4 regions of the Sphingomonas canaveralia genome follow, and region 2 is predicted to be linked to each of the others. Evidence: predicted binding sites of a transcription regulator. Region 2 holds the regulator's gene; each other region holds the start of a gene.
The links. The regulator LexA, encoded in region 2, represses DNA repair genes until DNA is damaged. The targets are predictions, from matches to a motif close to GTTCCNCNCTTGTTCT.

Region 1 (4,412 bases), 170 kb from region 2:
CTTTCGCCAAAAAGGAAGACGCCGCGATCGCTTTCTTGGCCGATACCGTCGAGCCCATTTGCGCCGCCTACAAGGCAGGCAATTACGGGGAAATGTTCCGGCTGATGGGCGGCATCCCGACCATTCGGAAGACGGCCGACAAGGCGCAATGGCAGGCCGACATGGACGCGCTAATCGCGCTTCGGGACACCGGGACCATCGGCGAACTGATCGACCATCTGAAAAGTACGCGACGGCCGCGAGTAAGCGATCGTGTCGTCCACCGAGAAGATGAAATCGCACAACTCGGTCCCGAACCGACCGAGGATGAACCGAAATCCCTCAAGCGCCACCGCGCACTGCGGAACGTCCCCTATCGTGAGCTGATCGCGGTCACCGAGTTCATCAACGGCTTCACACCCTTCGCTACCCAGCACAGCGTGAAAGGGGCCGAATTCGAAAACGTGCTCGTCATCCTGAGCGGCGGGTGGAACCACTACAACTGGCCGCAGTTTTTCGAACTGCTCACTACCGCAAAGATCACCGATAAAAACACGGGCGGCTTTCACCGCTGCCGCAATCTCTTCTATGTCGCCGTGTCCCGGCCCAAAAAGCGTCTTGCCGTTCTCGCAACGCAGGCGCTCGGCAACGCGGCAATGGAAGCCGTGAAGAATCTCTTCGAGGCTGAAAACGTCATCGCGCTGCCGATGTAACATGCGCCACCTTCATGCCTTGACCGTGAGAAGATCGGATAGTCTTGTCGTGAAACAGGCGGAAAGGTTTGCGCGCCTCATCGCCCATCCGCTGGGTCGCTTCGCGAGCCCGCCGGGCCGAACGCTCTCGCGCCCGTAACGGCCGTTGATCGCGTCGAGCGCCCCCATCAACGCAGCCGACTTCGACGGATCGCCGGAGGCAAAAAGGTCCGTCACGGGCAATTCGCCGGGTTGATATAAATCAAGAAGGACGATGCCCGCCTTGAAATAGCGATAGCCGTCGCGCCACATCAAGCGCGCAGCCCGCGTCGCCGAGCCGATAAGAGCGAACGAGTCCGCTGTTGGCTCTACCTCGAAGGTTACCGAGTTCGAGTATTTTGGATCGCTGTTGAACTCGTTCGTTCGCATGAACACCTGCATCGCCCCGGCCTTGAGACCATAACGCCGCATCTTCTCCGCCGCCCGGCTCGCATAGGTCGCGACCGCCTCACGCATCTCGTCAAAGTCCGTGATCGCGCGCCCAAAGCTGCGGGTGCAAGCGATGCTCTTGCGCGACGGCGGCGCTTCCGAGAAAGGCATGCAGGATATGCCGCGCAGCTCCGCGTGCGTTCGCTGCCCTGTCACTGTCAGCATGTCGCGCACAAGGTCGGGATCGAGCGCCACGAAATCGGCTAAGGTGGATATGCCAAGCTTGGAGAGCTTGGCGGAAGACGCCCGCCCCACCCCCCAGACATCGTTGATATCTGCCATTCGGTAAACGCTCGCCCGCGCGTCAGGCGAAGACAGATCAAGGACGCCGCTGCCTGCACGGTCCGCTTTCGCGAGCTTGTTCGCTAGCTTCGCAATCGTCTTGGTCGGCCCGATCCCGACACAGGTCGGTATCTTCGCGATGCGGAGCACCTTGGCACGCAGCTCCGCACTGAGGGCCACCAGGTCGACCGGAAGCCCTGCGAAATCGAGGAACATCTCGTCAATGGAATAGGGTTCTACGCGGGGCACTGAGCCCGCAAGCACATCGAACACCCGGCGGCTCATGTCACCGTAAAGGACGTAGTTCGAGCTTTTGGCAATGATGCTTTTGAACTGGGGGCGCTTCGCCGCGAGGTGCCAAGGCTCGCCCATCTTGAGGCCGAGGTCCTTCGCCTCCTGCGTTCGCGCGATCACGCAGCCGTCATTGTTAGATAGGACAACCACGGGCTTGCTGCGAAGGCTCGGATCGAAGGCCCGCTCGCACGAGCAATAGAAGCTGTTACCGTCTATGAGCGCGAACATTGGTCACACCCTCGTCCGCACGAGCGCCTTGATCATCGCCCAGATTTCTATATCGCCATCGACCTCCACCGCGTTGCCCGACGACGGGCGCAGCCACCACGACTCGCCATCACGAACCAGCGTCGCGAGAATGAACTCGCCATGCAGGAGGGCGACGCATACCTTCCCGGCTACGGGCTCAGCGGCAGCGTTCGCAATCAGGATATCTCCCGCGTGGATGCCTCGCGACCGAAGCTCCTGACCAATCACCCTTACCGGGTAGATACCGGGACGGCGCAGGTCGAGGATATCGGCCATGTTGATAACTGGCTCGATATAATCCTGTGCCGGGCTCTGAAAGCCCGTTGTGTCGTCGCCTTGATATGTGCCCATCATCAGAACATAACAGGAACATATAAGTGTGGATACAGGATTAAATTCCTATGACGCCTTAGCTTGCTGTGGGCCTGTGCGTCTCAGCTCTGGCGTTTGGAACGTGCTCGACGCAGAATGGAAGGTACAGGAATCGGGGCATGCATGCGTCTAAGTTGGAACGAAATTCGGGCTAGAGCTGCCACTTTTGCGGCAGAGTGGGCAGGCCAAGGCTATGAAAAGGGTGACACCCAGACTTTCTACAACGAGTTTTTCGATCTGTTTGGCGTTCGTCGTCGCTCAGTTGCTCGCTTTGAAAATCACGTTAAAAAGCTCGATAATAAGTCTGGGTTCATCGATCTATTCTGGCCCGGCGTCCTAATTGTCGAGCAGAAGAGCGCCGGTCGCGATCTCGTTGCAGCCTATGATCAGGCCGGAGCCTATTTCGATTCCCTGAAAGAGGTCGATCGCCCCCGCTACATCCTATTGAGCGATTTCCAATCGTTTGAGCTATACGATCTCGACGAGCGCCAGCACGCTTCGTTCAAGCTTGCCGACCTTCCAGCTAACATCGACAAGTTCGGATTCATCCTCGGCGTACAGAAGCGCACGTTTCAGGATCAAGACCCCGTCAACGTCAAGGCTGCAGAGCTTGTCGGAAAGCTCCATGATGCTTTGGAGGACTCAGGCTATACAGGCCATGACCTTGAACGGTTTCTTGTCCGATTGGTGTTTTGTCTGTTCGCCGACGACACGGGCGTTTTCGAACCGCGCGGGATATTTCTCGAATTTTTAGAGACTCGGACCAACGAGGACGGGTCCGATCTGGGCGGCTGGCTGACCAAACTGTTCGAGGTTCTCGACACCCAAGAGGACAAGCGCAGCAAAAATCTTGACGAGGACCTAGCACAGTTCCCTTACGTAAACGGCGACCTGTTCCGAACCTCAACCCGAATCCCGGATTTCAATCGCTCGATGCGGGATGCTCTGATCGAGGTTTCTGCTTTCGACTGGTCCCCCATCTCGCCCGCGATCTTCGGATCGCTGTTCCAGTCGGTGATGGACCGGGCGGAGCGTCGGCGACAGGGCGCGCACTACACCACCGAGAAGAACATCTTAAAAGTCATCGGGCCGCTCTTCATCGACGAACTACGGGCCGAGTTTGAACGTCTCAAAGCCCTCCGCATCGCCAAGATCGCACGGCTCACCGAGTTTCAGGAAAAGCTAAGCAAACTGAGGTTTCTTGATCCCGCCTGCGGTTGCGGCAACTTCCTTGTCATTGCCTATCGCGAACTTCGCCTGCTGGAACTGGACGTCCTCACGGAGATATTCGCGGGCAAGGATCAGCTCATTCTCGACGTGTCGGCGCTTTCTAAGGTGGACGTTGATCAGTTCGCGGGCATTGAGATCGGCGAGTTCGCATCGCGTATCGCAGAGACGGCGATGTGGATGATGGACCACATTATGAACTCGCGGCTCTCACTCGCATTCGGCAAGAGCTATGTCCGCATCCCGCTCCGGAAATCTCCCGTGATCCGGCATGACGATGCACTGGGCGTGTCGTGGGAAAACGTCCTGCCGCCTGATGAATGCACGCACATCCTCGGAAACCCGCCCTTCATCGGGCATGCATTGCGCGACCATGATCAGAAGGCCGGTATGCACCGGGTCTGGGGCCGCGACGGGCAGGTCAACCGCCTCGATTATGTTACCTGCTGGTTCAAGCTCGCAACCGACTACGCACAGAAGAACCGCACGATCAAAATCGCCTTCGTTTCGACGAACTCGATATGTCAGGGTGAGCAGGCTTCGATCCTGTGGCCCCAGCTTTTCCGGTCGGGCGCGCGGATTTTCTTCGCCCACCGCACGTTTGAATGGCTCAGCGAGGCACGGGGCAAGGCAGCGGTTCACGTCATCATCGTCGGACTCGACTTCGACCGCGACGGACCAAGGCAGATTTACGACTACGACAATGTGAAAGGCGATCCTCACATGTCGATCGTGCCGCAGATCAACAGTTATCTGATTTCCTGCCCGCAGATATTCATCGCCGCACGAAGCCGCCCGCCGGCCGGGATGCCCAAGCTGTTTCAAGGG
Region 2 (4,412 bases):
GCTTGCCGCGCCACTTGGCGAAGTCGCGCTCGCGCCGCAGCGGCGCCACAATAACCTCGCCGGCCAGCGCGCCATCGGTCGCCGGGGTCCAGGCGATCGGGATCGCAGTCAGCGTGGAAGGCCGCGGCGTCACCATGCGCACGCTGGATCGTTCGATGGACCAGCCGCGCCCGAACCGGAAGCCCTGCTTGCGGACGTTGCTGAGCCCCATTTCGGTGAAGCGTGACTGGGTCCAGCGTTCGGCTTCGCGCATCTGCGGCGAGTTTGTCATCCGGCCACCGATATTGTCGGTCAGGTGCGCTGCGGTCTGCATCACCTGGCTGCGGTTGAGCCCTTCATCGAGGATGCGCGCGGGCACCGGATCGGCAACGGGCGCGGCGATCGCGGCGGGGGCGAGCAGCATGAGCGGCAGGGCGAGGCGAGAGACGAACGGCATGGCAACTCCGATTGGCAGGCGATCGACTTAGCCGTGCGCGCGATGCGGGGGAAGCGTTGACAGGCTCTGCGCCATTCGTCATTGAGCGCGCCTTCGCGTCGGCGGGTCCGGGTCCGGACAGGTGGCCGAGTGGTTAAAGGCAGCAGACTGTAAATCTGCCCGTGAAAGCGTACGCTGGTTCGAATCCAGCCCTGTCCACCACCCCCGCCGGCGCGATGCTCCAGCCTTCCTGGCCGAGCCGGGTATCCACCCTATCTGCGGACGATGTTGTGGCACCGCCCCTGCACTTTCGTGACCGACCGGCCGCGCAAATGGAAAAGGCCTGCCGCGTCGCCGCGACAGGCCTCTTCGATCGTCGAGCCCGTCGCGATCAGGCGGCGGCGAGATCCCGGATGCTGCGGCGGCGCAGGGTGCCACCAACCAGGCCGAAGCCGCCGATCATCAGTGCCCAGGCAGCGGGTTCGGGCACCGCGGCAGCAGCAACCTCGAAATTGGCCGAGATCTCCGGGCCGCCTGCGAACTGCAGCGACACATTGTCGATCGCGCCGGTGAAGCTCTGGCCGTCACCCCAGCCGCTGCCCACGCCCAGGCTCAGGCCATAGACGGTAAGGTTGGCACCGGCATTGTCGTCGATCCAGGCCTGCAGGGTCTTCTGACCGCCATTGGCGTTGGCGAAGTTGGGGCCGAGCGCTGTGCTGGTCGCCCAGAAGATGCCGCTGTCGAGCGACGCGGTCAGCGTGGTCCAGCTATCGGTCGGCGCGGCCTGCTGCGTCTGATAGACATTCTCGAACACCAGCGATCCGGCGAAGGCCCCGTCCTTGGCAATATCGAGCCGCAATACGCCCGCGAAGTTCGGGTTAGTGGTCGAGCTGGCATCGCGGAAGAAATCGTAGGAAACCGAAGTCAGCGAGGCGAGCGACGCACCGGTCGTCAGGCCGGCGAAGTAATATTGAAGGTCAGCCTTGCTACCGTCGTTCACGGTCGAGAAATAGGCCGATCCATTGCCGCTGCGTGCATAATCGGTGGTGATGCCGACCGTGCCTTCGCTGCCGACATTGGCCTGGATCCAGCTGTTCGCCGTGATCGGGGCGGACACGCGATTGGCGCCGCCGGGCGAGCCGGCGACGGTGGTGCGGGTGCCAGTGGCATCGGTCGTGGTGGTGGCGACGCCATCGCCGCGGGTGTCGTTCAGATCGGGCAGGCTGGTGTTGTAGACGGTCGTAGCTTGCGCAGGCGCAACGAAGAACAGGCCGGCCGAAGCCAGCAACATGAGTTTATTCACGAGACATCCTCCCTGTTGAGAGGCGCCCGCTACCAGTTGGTAAACAACAGGTAAAGACAAGCGATGTGGTTAATATGGTAACAAATCTTGTCCGAAACAGATCGATCCGTTTCGGCACATGATCTTAATCGTCACGCAGACGAAACGGACTTCCGGTAATCAGTAACGGCGCAGCAGACCTGCGAGCCGACCCTGCACACGCACCTGATCGGGCGCATAACGCTGCGGATCGTAGAGCCGGTTCGCGGGATCGAGGCGGACCATGCTGCCTTCGCGGCGGAAATATTTGAGCGTCGCCTCATTGTCGTCGATCAATGCGACGACGATCTCGCCCTCGCGCGCGGCGTCGGTGCGGCGGACGAGCGCATAGTCACCATCGAGAATGCCCGCATCGACCATCGAATCGCCGGATACTTCCAGCGCATAATGTTCGCCGGGCCCAAGCAGCGCGGCCGGCACCGACAGCATCGACTGTCCTTCCAACGCCTCGATCGGCACACCGGCCGCGATCCGGCCGTGCAGCGGAATTTCCAGAACGTCGTTGGCCGGCTGTAATACCGGGGTGGGCGCACGCACGGCCGCCTTGGCGGGTGCCGGCTTCGCCAGATCGGGCATGCGCAGGATTTCCAAAGCGCGAGCGCGGTTGGGCAGGCGACGGATGAAGCTGCGTTCCTCGAGCGCGCTGATCAGGCGGTGGACGCCGGACTTCGACTTGAGTTCGAGCGCCTCCTTCATCTCCTCGAACGAAGGCGACACGCCCGTCTGCCCAAGGCGATCATGGATGAAGCACAGCAGTTCATGTTGCTTCTTGGTCAGCATCGCACGGCTCCCCTGGGAACGAACGGGGAACGTGTAGGAACGGATCGGAACGCTGTCAAGCGATGATGAGGGTTTCCGCCGAGTCGCCCGGCAGTGCGGGTGCCGCGAACGGCGGGCGCACGATCAGCAGATCGGCTGCGGCCAGCGCGATGACGCCGGCGCTGCCCTGATCGCCGACGGGTACGGCCCGGCCATCGACGATCCGCGCGCGCAGATATTCGGCGCGGCCGCCGGTGGCGGGTAGTGCGCGGGCCAGCGGCAGCGTGCGCCACCCTGGCAGTAGCGCCGCATCGTCGATCAGCGCTGCGACCAGCGGCAGGAGGAACAATGTGGCCGTCACGAACGCAGACACCGGATTGCCCGGCAGCCCCAGCAGCACGGCATCGCCCAGCCGCCCGGCCATCAGCGGCTTGCCGGGCTTGATCGCGACCCGCCAGAAATCGAGCGCGGCGCCCGTATCCGCCAGCGCGGGCCGCACCAGATCATGATCGCCGACCGATGCGCCGCCGATCGTGACGAGGATATCGGCTGACCGCGCGGCAGCTTCGAACGTCCGGCGCAGCGCCGTGCGGTCGTCCGCGACGATCCCCAGATCGTCGATATCGACGGGCCAGGCCGCCAGCATCGCCGCCAGCATCGCCGCGTTGGACGACGGCAGCTGGCCGGGGCCGACCGGAGCACCGGGGGGGACCAGCTCGTCACCCGTCGAGACGATCGCGATCCGGGGGCGGCGGCGCACGGGCAGGCTGCCATGGCCCGCGACCGCCGCCAGCGCGATCCGCGCCGCCGTCAGGCGATCGCCGGCGGCAAGCAGTGGCGCGCCGGCAGTAAATTCGGATCCGGCCCGGCGGACATGCGCCCCCGGGCCCGGCGGACCTTCGCCCACCATCCGCACGGTGGCGCCGTCACGGCTGGCATCTTCCTGCACCAGCACGCAATCGGCGCCCGCCGGCAGCGGCGCACCGGTGAAGATACGCATCGCTTCCCCGGCGGCAATCACTTGCCCGGGGGGGGATCCGGCGGCGCTTTCGCCGATCACCCGCCACGGACCGGGGGCTTCGGCGAAGCGGATCGCATAGCCGTCCATCGCCGACAGATCGGCAGCGGGCTGGGTGCGCAGGGCGGAGCGATCCTCGGCCAGCAGGCGGCCGGCGGCATCGGCCAATGGCATCTCGACGATCGGCAGCGGCAGGGCCAGCGCGCGCAGCCGATCGAGCGCATCGGCGATCGGCAGCAGGCTCATGCCGCGCGCCAGTCGCCCGATCGCCCCCCGGACTTCGCGAGCAGCCGGATACCCTCGATCGCCATGCCGCGGTCGAGCGCCTTCGCCATGTCATAGACCGTCAGCAGCGCGACCGAGACCGCGGTCAGCGCCTCCATCTCGACCCCGGTCGGCCCGGAAATGCGGACGGTGGCGGTGGCAGTAATGCCGTCTTCCTCGACAACAAGATCGAGCGTGACGCCCTCGATCGCCAGCGGGTGGCAGAGCGGGATCAGGTCGGACGTCTTCTTGGCGGCCATGATGCCGGCGATCCGCGCCACCGCCAGCACATCGCCTTTCTTGACCGCACCGTCCCGAATGGCGGCCACGGCTTCGGCGGTCATCCGGATCCGCCCGGTGGCGGTCGCCTCACGCACGGTCGTCGCCTTGGCGGAGACGTCGACCATCCGCGCCGCGCCGTCCGCATCGAGATGGGTGAGACCGCTCATTGCCCGAGCAGCGCGCGGGTCGCGGCCTCGAGATCGGGCTGCCGCATCAGCGATTCACCGACGAGGAAGCAGGCGATGCCGTGATCGCGCAGCCGCAGCAGATCGACGTGGCCGGCAATGCCGCTTTCGGCGACGAGCAGCGCATCGGCCGGCACCCGCCGCGCC
Region 3 (4,412 bases), 1.0 Mb from region 2:
GAGCGCGCGGGCGGAACGTTCGCCACCTGCGATCAGGCGATCGAGCCGCTTTACGGCCGCCGCCTTGCTGCCGCTTTCCCATAGCCTGCCCGCCTCGGCATAGGCGTCGCCCGCTAGGGGGCTGTCGGCAGCCGGCATGGCCCGCTCGTCTGCGGTCGCCTGATATCCGAACGGCAAATTGATGAAGGCCTGCCGCGCGAAGACGGCATTGCTCTTCTCATCGGCCGCCTTTGCATCGGCGAAGCTGATCTCGCCGGCCGCCGATCGGGTGGATGCGGTCATGTCGAAGCGCCCATCCTTCAGGCTCACCGTGCGGCGGTAATGGATGTCGGCGATCGTCTCGTCGATCGCATCAGCGCGCAGCGTGAAGGGGTTTACGGATTTCGGAAGCAGGATGGTCTGGTGGGTCATGCTATATTCGCGATCCACCACCACCGGCATCGCCCTGGATGCCGCGTCGCTCCTCTCCGGCGCCAGATCCCGCCCCAGCCGTGCCTTGTTCGCTTCATAGCGATGGCTGGCATCAGCCCCGGTCAGGTTCCAATCCATCTTGCCGCTGCCGGTGAAGCCGAGCACGAGGTCGCCCGTTCGCGGATCATCGGCCGTGGTGACCTTGTCGATCGTCACCCAGTCATGACGTTCCTGCCACATCTTGGTCAGCATCTCGTCACGCTGGCCGGGCTCGAGCAGCGAAAGCGCCGCCCGCATCGTGGCAGCCGGATCGCCGCGCAGGATGACGGTACCGTTCGCAGCGGCCGGCACCATGATGCCTTTCCGTGCATCCAGATCGAGCCGCCACTCGCTATCGGGCTCGGTGGGCGGCAGCGAAGGCAGCGCCACCAGCACGGCCTTGTCGGGGACGAGCGGCAGCGCCCATCTGAATGCAGGCAGCTCCAGGCGGGCAAGGTCGCGATCGCCTAACCGCGTCCCATCCAGCCAATAGGTCTTACCGGCGATGGCGGCCCGCACGATGACATGATCGAAGCGGGCGGGCATCGGCAGCGATTTCTCGACGCCGTCGCTCCGCTTAACCGACACGAGCGCCGGTTCGGCATCGATTCCCAGCGCGCGCAGGATCGCCACCAGCAATACCGTCTTACCCTTGCAGTCCCCGACCCGCGCTTCCCATACCGCCTCCGCAAGCTGGGGCTGATAGCCGCCCAGCCCATCGACCTTAGCGAAATAGCGAACCTGGCGCTGGACTAGATCGAGCGCCATGCCCGCGCGGTCGATCGGATCGGGCGTGGCCGCTGCAATGCGTTTAACCTCGGAATCCAGCGCGGAACCCGGCGTGATGGTTGCGGCGCGGGCATAGATCGGCGCGAGCAGGGTGGATACCGCTTGCCAATCGGCAAAGTCGCTCACCTGCACGCCGCCGATATCAATGAAGCGGGTGGGTGCGCGGGGCGGCACGACCGGCATCTTGTGATCGAGCACATCGAAGACCAGAACTTCCTGCCCGTCCGGGCGCAGATGCCGCGGCTTCGGCAGGCTTTCACCTGCGCGCCAGCGCAGGTGGCGGCTAGCCGGCCAGCTGTAGCGCAGATGCAAGCGCCCCACGGTCAGTCCGCCGATAAACAGATTCTCTGCCTCGACATGACCGTCCAGAAGAGGATTCAGGTTGTTGACGGTAAAGGCGAATTCCAGTTCGTCGCCGACCCGTAGGTCAGGCACCTGCATCACGGCAGTCAGCAGACCATCGATCTGGGCGGATTCCAGCCCGGTCTCGCGACGGATGATGGAGAATCCGGACCCGTCCTTGAGTACATCGATCGTCTTGCCGTCGCGCAGGATGGCGACCCGGTGGATCGTCGCCGTGCCGAATTGCGGCTGCCAGGGCACGATCACGGTACCGGCGGCCTGCAAAGCGGCGACGGACGACAGTTTCAGGACCTGCCGTCCGAAATAATGCGTGCCCTGCGCATCGATGCGGGTCTGAAAGTCGAGCAGACGCAGGCTGAGCCCAGCAGCATCGGGCTTGGCCGCCGGAGCCTCGACGGGAACGACCCAGCCCGGCACCGCGCCAACCGCGATCCTGTCCTCTGCCCGCGCCGAGCCCGCCACCGCGATCAGCCACAACGCCACCAGCCCCAACCAGCGATGCATCGACGCCCCCCTGCCCCACGCACAGCCTATCGGCGCGCGCGGACAAGGCAATCCGTCGAAGAGGTTAATCGATGCTGCGAAAAAAAGTGGCTCCCCGGGCCGGATTCGAACCAGCGACCATTCGATTAACAGTCGAACGCTCTACCACTGAGCTACCGGGGAACGGCCCGTTTGCGGGCGAGGCGGCTCCTTAGCATGATCCGGCGCGCTGGCAAGGGGTCCGATCCGACATGCCATGCTTGACTCGTTGAAGAGCCTCCCGCATTTCAAGATAGAACATATCGGGAACACTAATGAGGTCGGATCGAGTCGAGATCGCGGCGCTTAAGCAGCGCATCGCCCGGATCGCCGCCGTGCCGGCCCCGGATCCGCTTGCGCGCGTGACGCTTGGCAACGCTGGGATCGACATGGCCATCGGTGGGGGTCTGGCGCGAGCCGCGCTGCATGAGGTTATGGCAGCCAGCCAGGCCGATATCGCCGCAGCCACCGGCTTTACGGCTGGGCTGGCGGCACGCGCGCTCGGTGGTCGCCCGCTGCTGTGGGTGCGGCAGACGTTCGTCGATGCCGAAGCGGGATGGCTGCATGGATCGGGGCTTGCCGAACTAGGCATCGATCCCGCGCTGCTCTTGCTGGTGTGTGCACGTGATGCGCTGGCGGTGTTGCGGGCAGGCAACGATGCCGTGCGCAGCGGTGCGCTCGGCGCAGTGGTGATCGAGCCCTGGGGCATGCCGCCGCGGCTGGATCTGACGGCAAGCAGGCGGCTGGCGCTGGCGGCCGAATCGTCCGGTGTGATGACGCTGCTGCTGCGCGTCGCAGCGGAACCCAAGCCGGGTGCGGCAGCCACCCGCTGGCTGGTGGCGGCATCGCCATCCCGCCCGCGGGAAGCGAATGCACCGGGGTCACCCGCCTTCGCGGTGACGCTGGATCGATCGAAGACGGGAGGGGCCGGGCGGACCTGGGTGCTGGAGTGGGATCGTGATCGAGGCTGTTTCGACGAACGAGGATCGGCGCCGCTATCTGGCACTGTGGTGCCCTCGCCTGCCGACCGATCGTTTGCATGGCGCCGCGCGGGCTGATTCACGGCCGCTGGTGGTGGTCGATCGGGTGCGCAATGCGGTGCGCCTGGTCGCGCTCGACGCACAGGCAGCACGGTTGGGTCTGGCGATTGGCACCACGCTGGCCGATGCACGGGCGCGATATCCCGATCTCGATGTCGCCGACGCCGATCCACAGGCCGATGATCGCCTGCTGATGCGGCTTGTGGCGCGGGCCGGCCGGCTGACCCCGATGGTTGCGCCCGATCTGCCCCACGGGCTGATGCTTGATATCAGTGGCTGCGCACATCTGTTCGGGGGAGAGGACGGGCTACATGCCGAAGCGCTGGCGCTGGCCATGCGTCACGGACTGTCCGCACGCGCGACCATTGCCGATACGCCCGATATGGCGCGTGCGCTCTGCCGCTTCGCACGGGTCGCGATCGTGCCACCCGGCGGTGGTGCGGCCCGTGTGCGTCCGCTTCCGGTCGCTGCGCTCGGCACCGCGCCTGATGTCGTCACCGCGCTGTCGCGCGCCGGGCTCAAGACGATCGGCGATCTGGCGGATCGGCCCTTGCGTGCGCTGGTGGCGCGTTTCGGTGCGGATCTGGCGACACGGCTGGCGCGCATCCTGGGGGAAGAGGATGCCCGGATCACGCCGCTGCGTGCGCAGCCCCCGGTACGTATCGTCCGCCGCTTTGCCGAACCGATCGGCCATGCCGATGCGATCGAGGCCACGATCGCGGATCTGACAGGGGAAGCTGCGCAGCTGCTGGTGGAACAGGGGCTGGGTGGGCGCGGCTTCCTGCTCGATCTCTTCCGTAGCGATGGCGCGGTGCGCCGTCTGGCCGTAGAAAGTAGCCGCGCGCTGCGCGATCCTTCAGCGGTCATGCGGCTGTTCCGCGAACGGATCGATACGTTGGCCGATCCGATCGATCCCGGCTTCGGCTTCGATCTGGTCGCTCTGGCCGTCACTCGCACCGAACCGCTGGATGCCGCACAACCGAACCTTGATGGTCGCGCCTGTGACGAAGAGGCGCTGGCCGCGCTCGTCGATCGGCTGGGTGTGCGGTTCGGCCGCGATCATGTGCTGCGTTTCGTTGCACGCGATACGCATGATCCCGATCGGGAAGCGGGTCTTTCACTCGCCGCATGCGGGCCGGGCGATCTCGGCTGGCCAGCAGCTTGCGCAGGCGATCCTCCTGCTCGCCCGATCCATCTGTTCGAACCGCCCCAGCCGATCGAGACCATGGCCGAAGTGCCCGATGCGCC
Region 4 (4,412 bases), 1.9 Mb from region 2:
TTATAGCCAGTCGCGATCAGCACCGCGGCCAGCGCCGCCAGCGGGATCAGGTTCAGTGCGAACGGGATCAGCGCCACGCTCAGCAGCAACCAGAAGCCATGCATGATGGTAGACGCCTGGCTCTGCGCACCCGAATCGACATTGGCGGACGAGCGAACGATCACGGAGGTGACCGGCAGGCCGCCGATCATGCCCGACACGATGTTGCCGCCGCCCTGCGCCATCAGCTCCCAATTCTTCGGGGTCGTGCGACGCTGCGGATCGAGTTCGTCCACCGCCTTCACGCTGAGCAGCGATTCGAGGCTGGCGACGATCGCCAGCGTCAGGGCCGTCGTCCAGACGACGGGAGTACCGATCTGCGAGAAATCGGGTGTCGCGAAGAAGGAGGCGAACTGTTCGAAACTGTTGGCGACCGGCACGCTCACCAGATGATCCGCCCCGAGCTGCCAGGCCGGCATGATCACCCCCAGCAGTGCATTGCCGCCGACGCCGATCAGCACGACGACCAGCGGGCCGGGCACGAACCGCAGGAAGCCGTCCTTCGGCCGGGCCTTGTCCCACCAGAACAGGAAGATCAGCGAAACGCCCGCGATCAGCACTGCCCCGGGTGTCAGGCTCTGCGTCAGGGCATCCCAGATCGCCGAGAAGGTGTTGCGCCCATCCGACTGAAAGAATTCGAAGCTGCCTTCGTAGGTGCCGTCATAGCCGACGGCGTGCGGCACCTGCTTCAGGATCAGGATCAGGCCGATCGCAGCCAGCATGCCTGTGATCACCGAGGACGGCACAAATTCCGCCAGCACGCCCGAGCGGCTGGCGGCGAATCCCACCTGCAGCACGCCGGCCAGCACGACCGCCAGCAGGAACGCGCCATAGCTTGGTGCCGCTTCAATCGCGGCGAGTACGATCACAGTCAGGCCCGCCGCCGGGCCGCTTACCGACAGCTTCGACTTCGAAAGCGAGCCGACGACGATACCGCCGACGATACCTGCGATCAGGCCGGAGAAAAGCGGCGCACCCGATGCCAGCGCCACGCCCAGACACAACGGAAGCGCGACCAGGAACACGACGATCGAGGCCGGCAGGTCCGCCCGCAGCGATTTGGTGAAGGATAGGGCCAAGGGAAACCTCGAAAATTGACCCGTGTCAGGGCCGGATTAGGCTGCGCATAGCCAATGATGGGGATCCTGTTCCACTTTCGCAGCCGCAGCAATCAAATGTCACGGACAGGTAACCAGCGATCAACCTGCCCACGAGGTGCCTCGCGCTCATTCCTTGATCCTGTGTTCCCGCAACCCTTTCAGATCGCTTCCTTTGCGAGACCGAGAAAGATGGACTTCCGTTTTGAGAGAACATAAGATGAACCCATGGGTCAGCTCGATACACGTGCCAAACTCGCGATCCTGGCGGATGCGGCGAAATATGACGCTTCCTGCGCATCGTCTGGGACGGCCAAACGATCATCGGCCGGCAAGGCGAGCGGGATTGGATCGACCGAGGGCATGGGCATCTGCCACGCCTATGCGCCAGATGGCCGCTGTATTTCGCTGTTGAAGATCCTGCTCACCAACAGCTGCATCTTCGACTGCCATTATTGCATCAACCGCAAAAGCTCGAACGTCCGCCGCGCGCGCTTCACGGTCGAGGAGGTGGTTCAGCTGACCCTCGCCTTCTATCGGCGCAATTATATTGAGGGACTGTTCCTCTCGTCGGGCATCATCCGTTCGTCCAACTATACGATGGAACAGATTGTCGAAGTCGCTCGGTCGCTGCGGGAAGATCACGGTTTTCGTGGATATATCCACCTCAAGACGATTCCCGATGCGGATCCCGAACTGGTCCACCGCGCGGGCCTCTTCGCGGATCGGGTGTCGATCAACGTCGAACTGCCAACCGAGCCGGGTCTGAAGCGTCTCGCCCCCGAAAAGAGCGCCGTCCGGATCGCCACGGCAATGCAGGAAACCAAGGCGGCGATCGTCGACGGGCGCGATGCTCGCAAGAAATACAAATCCGCGCCACGCTTCGCTCCGGCTGGACAATCGACGCAGATGATCGTCGGCGCCGACGCGGCGACCGATGGCGATATCGTGCTCAAGGCTTCCACGCTTTACGATCGGTTCAATCTGCGTCGCGTCTACTATTCCGCATTCAGCCCGATCCCGGATGCCAGCGCGATCCTCCCGCTCAAGCGGCCTCCGCTGATGCGCGAACACCGCCTCTACCAGTCCGACTGGCTGATGCGCTTTTATGGGTTCGCGCCAAAGGAAGTCGTCGCGGCCGCCGATCCGTCGGGCATGCTGCCGCTCGATATCGACCCCAAGCTTGCCTGGGCGCTCAAACATCGCGAGTCCTTTCCGGTGGATGTCAATCGCGCGTCGCGCGAACAGCTGCTGCGCGTACCTGGCCTGGGCGTGAAAGCGGTCGGCGCGATTCTCACCAGCCGTCGCTGGCGCGCGCTCCGGCTGGAGGATGTGGGGCGGCTCACCGTATCGATCGCCAAGCTTCGGCCTTTCATCAGCGCGCTCGACTGGACGCCGGGCCAATTGACTGACAGCGCCAATCTGAAGGCGCGGATCGTTGCCCCTGCCCGGCAGATGGAACTCTTCGCGGCCTGATGCGCCTGCACCCCGTCGGGTTTGCGATGAAGGACGGTCGCGCATGAGAGTGGCGGCGTTGGAAGCCGATGATGATTTCGACGGCTGGCGCGATCAGGCCCGGCAGCTCGCGATGGCGGGCGTACCGGCTGACGAGGTCGTGTGGCAGGTCGGCGATCTGCCGGCCGACCTCTTCGGAGACGAGAGCCAGCCGGAGGTCGGCATGCGCGCCGCTTTCTCGGTGCCGCGCCCATTCATCGATCTGGCGCGGGCGGTGATCTGCCACAGCGATCCCGAGCGATTCGCGCTGCTCTATACCGCGCTGCTGCGGTTGCGCGCGCACCCCAAGCTGCTCGAGGATCGTGCCGATCCGCTTATCCGGCGGCTGGAGGAGATGGCGAAGGCGGTCCGGCGTGACATCCACAAGATGCGCGCCTTCCTGCGGTTCCGCGAAGTGGCCGATCCGGACGGTCCCCGCTACGTCGCGTGGTTCGAGCCCGAACATCATATCGTGCGCACCAATGCCGGCTTCTTCATCCGCCGGTTCGCCACGATGCGCTGGTCGATCCTGACGCCCGACCTTTCGGTGCATTGGGATGGTGAGACGCTGAGCGAAGGGCCCGGCGCACAGCGCGGCGACGCGCCCGATGGCGATCCGGTCGAGGATGCTTGGAAGACCTATTACGCGTCGATCTTCAACCCCGCCCGCGTCAAGATCGGCGCGATGCTGAAGGAGATGCCGCGCAAATATTGGAAGAACATGCCCGAAACAGCGCTGGTGCCGGCGCTGATCGCAGGCGCACAGGCACGGGAGGCCGGGATGGTGGCGAAGTCTCGCGACGAGATCGGCGGCAACGCGGCCGTGTCCTGGGAAGCGCTGCGCGAGGAGGCGGCCGCCTGCCAGCGCTGCCCGCTGTGGAAGCCGGCAACGCAGACCGTGTTCGGCGAGGGGCCGATCGATGCGAAGCTGATGTTCGTGGGCGAGCAGCCGGGCGATCAGGAGGATCTGGCCGGCCACCCCTTCGTCGGCCCCGCCGGCCAGATGTTCGACAAGGCGCTGGCCGAAGCCGGCGTGGATCGCGCCCGCGCCTATGTCACCAACGCAGTCAAGCATTTCAAATATGAGCCGCGCGGCATGCGCCGCATCCACAGCAAGCCGGACGGATCCGAGATCGAAGCCTGCCGCTGGTGGCTTGATCAGGAACGCGAGCTGATCCGCCCCCCCGTCACGGTCGCGTTGGGGGCAACCGCCGCGCGATCGTTGTTCGGCAAGGTCGTGACGATCACCGCGATGCGCGGCCGCGCGCATGAACTCACCGGCGGTGGCGAAGCCTGGGTGACGGTGCACCCCAGCTTCCTGCTGCGGATCGACGATTCCACCCGCGCCGCCGACGAATATTCGCGGTTCGTGGCCGATCTGAAGCGGATCGGCGAGCGGGTCGCCGCCCTCGCCTGATCCTCATTCAGCCGCGAGCAGCCCTTCCGCCCCACCGAGATCGACCGAGACGAGCCGGCTGACGCCCCGCTCGATCATCGTCACGCCGAACAGTCGGTGCATACGGCTCATCGTCACCGCGTTGTGGGTGACGATCAGGTAGCGCGTGTCGGTCTCGCGCGTCATCCGGTCGAGCAGGTCGCAGAAGCGTTCGATATTGGCGTCATCGAGCGGCGCATCGACCTCGTCCAGCACGCACAGCGGCGCCGGATTGGTCAGAAACAGCGCGAAGATCAGGGCGACCGCGGTCAGCGCCTGTTCGCCGCCCGACAGCAAGGTCAGCGCGGACAGCCTTTTGCCCGGCGGCTGTGCCATGATCTCCAGCC

Region 1: ABC347_RS00970 (LexA family protein) is a predicted target of LexA. The motif match lies at 2,341-2,356, and genes of this name have one in related genera.
Region 3: ABC347_RS04940 (ImuA family protein) is a predicted target of LexA. The motif match lies at 2,380-2,395, and genes of this name have one in related genera.
Region 4: ABC347_RS09515 (putative DNA modification/repair radical SAM protein) is a predicted target of LexA. The motif match lies at 1,347-1,362, and genes of this name have one in related genera.

What each region holds. Positions count from the first base shown of each region.
Region 1 is NZ_JBDFMH010000001.1:186,397-190,808, forward strand. It holds gene ABC347_RS00960 (UvrD-helicase domain-containing protein) at 1-692, shown strand, start outside; gene ABC347_RS00965 (Y-family DNA polymerase) at 705-1,964, opposite strand; gene ABC347_RS00970 (LexA family protein) at 1,968-2,339, opposite strand; gene ABC347_RS00975 (class I SAM-dependent DNA methyltransferase) at 2,481-4,412, shown strand, end outside.
Region 2 is NZ_JBDFMH010000001.1:12,145-16,556, forward strand. It holds gene ABC347_RS00065 (M20/M25/M40 family metallo-hydrolase) at 1-436, opposite strand, end outside; tRNA gene ABC347_RS00070 (tRNA-Tyr) at 552-637, shown strand; gene ABC347_RS00075 (PEPxxWA-CTERM sorting domain-containing protein) at 807-1,718, opposite strand; gene lexA (transcriptional repressor LexA) at 1,878-2,537, opposite strand; gene ABC347_RS00085 (molybdopterin molybdotransferase MoeA) at 2,593-3,780, opposite strand; gene moaC (cyclic pyranopterin monophosphate synthase MoaC) at 3,777-4,247, opposite strand; gene trpC (indole-3-glycerol phosphate synthase TrpC) at 4,244-4,412, opposite strand, start outside.
Region 3 is NZ_JBDFMH010000001.1:1,039,035-1,043,446, forward strand. It holds gene ABC347_RS04930 (DUF3857 domain-containing protein) at 1-2,106, opposite strand, end outside; tRNA gene ABC347_RS04935 (tRNA-Asn) at 2,194-2,268, opposite strand; gene ABC347_RS04940 (ImuA family protein) at 2,400-3,182, shown strand; gene ABC347_RS04945 (Y-family DNA polymerase) at 3,082-4,412, shown strand, end outside.
Region 4 is NZ_JBDFMH010000001.1:1,917,059-1,921,470, forward strand. It holds gene ABC347_RS09510 (SulP family inorganic anion transporter) at 1-1,118, opposite strand, end outside; gene ABC347_RS09515 (putative DNA modification/repair radical SAM protein) at 1,365-2,612, shown strand; gene ABC347_RS09520 (UdgX family uracil-DNA binding protein) at 2,656-4,047, shown strand; gene ABC347_RS09525 (chromosome segregation SMC family protein) at 4,051-4,412, opposite strand, start outside.